DNA from 2 places in the Thermosynechococcus sp. HY596 genome. Region 1 is predicted to be linked to the other one. Evidence: predicted binding sites of a transcription regulator. Region 1 holds the regulator's gene; the other holds the start of a gene.
What was found. Region 1 encodes HrcA, which represses chaperone genes, less so after heat shock. Its sites were predicted from a motif close to TTAGCACTCNNANNNTNNGAGTGCTAA; they were not measured.

Region 1 (3,118 bases):
AATCACACGGCAGCCATAGCTGGCCAAGCGACGGAGAATATTGCGCTTCACACCAAAGTCAATGGCCACAACTGTTAGCGGTGGCTCTTCGCTGGCCGTTTGGGGACGAAATTCCCAGGCCGGGGGCGTTGGCTCTGTCCATTCATAGGGGGTGCGGGTGGTCACCACCTTGGCTAGATTTTGTCCCTGCATACTGGGAGCGGCAAGGACTTTTTGCAGCAGTTCAACGGGATCAAGGATTTCCGTGGAGATGCCGCCATTCATGGCACCGACAGTACGAATTTTGCGGGTGAGGGCGCGGGTGTCAATCCCATAAATTGCGGGAATGCGATGGGCTTTGAGGTAATCAGGTAAGGATTGTTGCGATCGCCAGTTACTGGGAATGTCACAGATATTGCGAGCAACCGCACCGCGCACTTGGGGGCGATCGGATTCATCGTCTTCGGGCGTGGTTCCGGTATTGCCCAACTCAGGGTAGGTGAATGTCACGATTTGACCACAATAGCTTGGGTCAGTGAGTACCTCTTGATAACCCGTCATGCCGGTATTAAAGACCACTTCGCCAATGGCCGTTCCCGGTGCCCCAAAGGAAAAACCGCGAAAGACTGAACCATCGGCAAGAACCAGCAAGGCGGGTGTCGGCATTTCAATATCTCCAACTGGGAAAGCCCAATAGTTTATTGTGCATGATAAAGCCGGCCGTTGACTGCACAAGAATTCTCTGATGTTTTGATTTTCTTACTTGCGGCGACTCACCTGTTCGGTTAGATAATCTGCCGCTGTGGCCACTAGGGGAATAATCCGTGCATAGGGCATCCGCGTCGGCCCTAGAATGCCAATACTGCCCACGGGGGAGTCCCCATAGCAATAGCAGGAATAAACCAATGTACAGGACTGCATCGGCGCTAAGGTATTTTCACTGCCAATGCGGATTTGCACCTGCGAGGGGGCTTGGCTGTCGCTACTGATCAAGGGAGCCAGTTGATCCTGTTGGTCTTCGAGAAGATGCAGTAGCATTTGTACCTGCTCCACTTGGGAAAACTCTGGCTGCTGGAGAACATCGGCAAGACCACTGATGACAAAGGAGGTGCCTTGCTGGCTGTAGCGATCGCTCAACTGCCGCAGTAGGGTCTGAAGCTGCTGACTGTAGGTCTGAAACTCCAAATCCAGTTTTTGCCAGTCAATGGCACTGAGTTCCACCAGCGATCGCCCCTGCAACTGATGGTTAAGAAAGTTGGTAAGCACCTGTACAGTCCGCTCCCGCAGCTCAGGATCCTCTTCCCCTTGATCCAATTGGATCAGGGCGGATTGGGTTTCATAGGTATCGAGAACAAGAATGACCATCACTTGGTGCGGCTCTAAAGCCACCAGCTGAATGAGGCGAATCTGCCGCTCCAAACGATTGGGCAGCGTGATCAGCGTAATGTAACCGCTGAGATCTGAGAGCAACTGCGCCGCTTGCCGCAAGATCACCTCAAGACGTTGTTGTCCCCAGATAAACCGCTCACTCAAGAGGCTCTCAGCTTTGCGAGCCACATCGGGAATGGGCTGGATTAGTTCATCCACATAGACGCGATAGCCAGAATCAGAGGGCACCCGCCCTGCGGAGGTGTGGGGTTGGTAAAGCAGGCCACTTTTTTCGAGGAGCAGCATCGTATTGCGCACCGTGGCCGGGCTGACGTTGAGGTTGTATTCCGTGGCGATCGCCTTTGAGCCAACAGGTTCTGCGGTGGCAATGTAATGGTTAATGGTGGCGCCCAGAATTTGCTTTTGGCGATCGCTGAGTTCAATCGTCATAACCCCTTACACCTGTGACTTGTTATCTGTGTTTTTTATCTATCTATAAACTAGCCTTTGTATTTCAGCAATTCTGAGTTGCAACTTGCCGCTATGGCGATTGGTCTTTTGTGACTAAAAACTCAGCTAGAAATGGCTAAGCAGTACTGCCAATGGGGGATTCCCAAATAAATTGCAGATGGATCGACCAAGGCTGGCAGGGGCGGCTGGTCACCTCGATCGCCCGCAAAAATTCCCGTAGATAAAACCGTTGCTCCGCTGCCGAGAGTTGGTACCAAAATTGCGGCTGACCAAGGGTCACCGCTAGTTGCACAAGATTGCTAGGAGGCAATTGCGCCTGCTGTGCTTCAAGTTGTGCCCGTTCCCCAGCCAGTTTATAGCGGCGCAGTTGAGCGGTTTCGGGATCCAAGAGGCCTTGGGCTTCTAGTTCGGCAAGGCGGTGCAGTTGGGTTTCAATTGCTTGCAGTTGAGCCGTCAGCGGTGGCGGCAGCAGCGACAGTTGGGCGATCGCGGGCGGCAGGCGCTCAGCAATTTGATCAATCACAGCAGCCAAAGCCGCGTCGTAGGGAATGCTGCGACACTTGGGGGAGAGGGGACAGTGGAGGGGACGCAAATAGGCATATTGGCTCGGTTGGCGGTAGGGTTGCACCTGAGTCCGGCCAAAGCGTTGCTGACATTGGCGGCAAATCACCAATCCCGCCAGAGGATGGGGGGCACTGGCACTGCGACGAGGCAGAGAGCGTTGGCGTCGCAACAGCCGATCCACCTGAGCCGCTTCATCGGGGGCAATCAGGGGGGCATGGGTCTGGGGAATCACCGTTTTCCCTTGGTAGTAGAGATGGCCGCGATAGACGGGGTGGGTCAACCAGCGCCGACCGGTCGCTACGCTAATCTGCTTGTGGTGGGTGGTGGCAATAAAGCGCACCGCCGCACTGAGGGAGCCATAGAGGAGAAAATGCTCGACAAAATCCTTGACGACAACGGCTGCCGCTCGATCAATGACATAGTGCTCTTTGCCGCGGCGATAGCCATAGGGAGCACGACCCGGCGGCGGACGGTGCTTGAGACGATTGCGGGCATGGCTGTGGCAGAGGGTTTGCTGGTGGAGTTGCTGCTTTACCTGATCCCAAAGGGCTAAGAGTTGATCGCCACTGGGGGGGCGATCGCTCACGTAGCCTTCGGCTAGGGCAATCACGGTAATACCCGCTGCCTCCAGTTGCCGCAGGCGATCGCTCACTTCCATCACCGTTTGGCCAAGGGCACTTAATTGGTGCAACAGCCAATAGCCCGGTGCTAACCGCTGCAACCAGTACCGCAACTG
Region 2 (3,118 bases), 760 kb from region 1:
AGACGGCAATTTGGGCAGTTACAGGAGCTAAGTGCAGGGTTGCACATCCTAAACCAACAAGGCAAGAACTCATCACCCAGCGGTAAATAACAGCAGGATTTGGGTTGTACAGATGAGTCATTACTGGACACTCCACAAGGGTGGACAATTGCAACTTCTCTAACTGGCACAGCTTGTCTCCTATGCAAACTTGGGGAGGAAACTCAAAGCTTTGTCTTGGAATCGGTCTCTGTGCCTGCAGCACTTTGAATAAGCAAGTCCTCAGGAGGATGGTCAAACACTCTCTTGCGAGACGCAAAGGGTGGTATAGTGCTCCCTTGATAGCGTCTTGAGCAAAATCTTGATTGCAAGGATGTCCTCAAGCGCCCTCCCAACCCCCTGAGTGGGGCAGATAAATCTCTATGAAAGGGGGAAGGAGAATGTACCTCACTGGCAGTTAAAGCAGGGATGAGGGAGAATTGGACATGCAGCCCTCGCCAAGAGGCTGGCTTTCCGAAGGGCGCAGGGTTTTGTTTGGGGAGCGGAAGGTTGTGGATGGGCTGAAACGGCTCTTGGGCAGGGGTCACTCCTTGGGGTTGACCCTAGTATTGACACTGGGGGCGTTGCTGGTTCTCAGCCCCCTACTGGTGGTGCTCTGTACGTCGGGCTGGCCACCGGGAACCCTACCTACCCAATTGTTGCCACCCCAAGGCTGGACATGGCAGAGCTATCAGGCAGCATGGCAGCAGGGACACTTTATCTTGGCCTTTGCCAACTCAACGTTTGTGGCTTTGGCGGTAACGGCGCTCCAGTTGGTGACCTCAGCCCTAGCGGGTTACGCCCTTGCGCGACTTTCGTTTCCGGGGCAACAGACGATGTTGCTGCTGATGCTGGCAACCCTAGTGATCCCATTTCAACTTTTGGTAATCCCAATTTTCCTCATCCTCAAGGCGGGTCATCTGATCAATACCTATGGCGCCTTGATCTTGCCGACGGCGGCCAATGGCTTTGGCATCTTTTTGATGCGGCAGTTTTTTCTCACATTGCCCGTTGCCCTTGAGGAGGCCGCCCTCTTGGATGGAGCCAATCGCTGGCAAGTGCTCTGGCATATTCTCTTGCCCCTGAGCCGACCGGCCTTGGTCACACTCTTTATCTTCACCTTCATTGGGGAGTGGAATGATCTCTTTAAGCCCTTGGTCTTTACCACCAAGCCAGAGCTGATCACGGTGCAGCTTTCCTTGGCCAATTTTCAGGAGCAGTTCACCAATGATTGGCCGTTGATGATGGCGGCGGCGGTGATTGCCACTGTGCCAGTGATGATTTTGTTTATTTTGGGTCAGCGGCAACTGATTCGCGGCATTGCCACCACGGGGCTAAAGAGCTAAAGTTCCGTTCGGAAAACCGTACTGCAACAGGAGTTGCGATCGCCAACCCTCTCTCGCTACATTAGCACTCGAAGGGTGAGAGTGCTAAACAATTGCAAGTGATGCTCTTGCCCCCCAGAAACTGCGCGATGAGCCGTGCAGTGAGTGCTATCAATCCATACTCTTACAATTGGGAGAACAGTACGCTATGGCAGCCGTATCTCTAAGCGTTTCAACTGTGAAGCCTTTGGGCGATCGCATTTTTGTCAAAGTCAGCGAAAGTGAAGAACGTACCGCAGGGGGCATCCTCCTGCCCGACAACGCCCGTGAAAAACCCCAAGTGGGCGAAGTGACCGCCGTTGGTCCTGGCAAACTCACTGAAGACGGCAAGCGTCAGCCCATGGATGTGAAAGTGGGGGACAAAGTGCTGTACTCCAAATATGCCGGTACTGAAGTGAAACTGGCGGGCGAAGACTACGTTCTCCTCTCGGAAAAAGACATCTTGGCCATTGTTGGCTAAGTCGCTGACACTCCTTCATTTCTGTGCGATTTTTCATCACTGTTGAACGATTGAGGTAGGAAACACCTATGGCGAAGCGCATTATCTACAACGAAAATGCTCGTCGTGCCCTCGAAAAAGGGATGGACATCTTGGCTGAATCCGTGGCCGTGACCCTTGGTCCCAAAGGGCGGAACGTGGTTCTGGAGAAAAAATTTGGCGCTCCCCAAATTGTCAACGACGGGGTGACGATCGCCAAGGAAATTGAACTGGAAGATCACATTGAAAACACCGGTGTGGCGCTGATCCGCCAAGCCGCCTCGAAAACCAATGATGCTGCCGGTGACGGTACAACTACGGCAACGGTTCTTGCCCATGCCATGGTGAAAGAGGGGCTGCGCAACGTGGCTGCCGGTGCTAACCCCATTGCCCTGAAACGCGGGATTGACAAAGCCACCCACTTCCTTGTCGAAAAAATTGCTGAACATGCCCGTCCGGTGGAAGATTCCAAAGCCATTGCCCAAGTGGCAGCGATCTCTGCCGGTAACGATGAAGAAGTGGGTCGGATGATTGCCGATGCCATGGACAAAGTGGGCAAAGAAGGCGTGATCTCCCTCGAAGAAGGCAAATCCATGACCACCGAACTCGAGGTCACTGAGGGGATGCGCTTTGACAAGGGCTACATCTCCCCCTACTTTGCCACCGACACCGAGCGCATGGAAGCGGTGCTTGATGAACCCTTCGTGCTGATCACCGACAAGAAAATTACCTTAGTGCAAGATCTGGTGCCGATCCTCGAACAAGTGGCTCGCGCCGGTAAGCCGCTGGTGATCATTGCTGAAGACATCGAGAAAGAAGCCTTGGCGACCCTCGTGGTCAACCGTCTGCGCGGTGTCTTGAATGTGGCTGCGGTGAAAGCTCCCGGCTTTGGCGATCGCCGTAAAGCAATGCTCGAAGATATTGCCGTCCTCACAGCGGGTCAAGTGATCACCGAAGATGCCGGTCTGAAGCTGGAAAATGCCAAGCTGGATATGCTCGGTAAAGCTCGCCGCATCACCATCACCAAAGATCACACCACGATTGTGGCCGAAGGCAATGAAAAAGCCGTCAAAGCTCGCTGCGAGCAAATCCGTCGCCAAATCGAAGAAACCGACTCTAGCTACGACAAAGAAAAACTGCAGGAGCGGTTGGCCAAACTGGCCGGTGGGGTGGCCGTGATTAAAGTCGGTGCTGCCACTGAAACCGAAATGAAAGATCGCAAACTCCGTCTGGAAGA

Region 2: a site for HrcA is predicted at 1,426-1,452, ahead of groES (co-chaperone GroES). Genes of this name have one in related genera too.

The regions. Positions count from the first base shown of each region.
Region 1 is NZ_CP130346.1:2,526,581-2,529,698, forward strand. It holds gene carA (glutamine-hydrolyzing carbamoyl-phosphate synthase small subunit) at 1-645, opposite strand, end outside; gene hrcA (heat-inducible transcriptional repressor HrcA) at 739-1,797, opposite strand; gene QYC28_RS12425 (recombinase family protein) at 1,934-3,118, opposite strand, start outside.
Region 2 is NZ_CP130346.1:1,766,236-1,769,353, reverse strand. It holds gene QYC28_RS08735 (MORN repeat-containing protein) at 1-121, opposite strand, end outside; gene QYC28_RS08730 (carbohydrate ABC transporter permease) at 540-1,364, shown strand; gene groES (co-chaperone GroES) at 1,552-1,863, shown strand; gene groL (chaperonin GroEL) at 1,932-3,118, shown strand, end outside.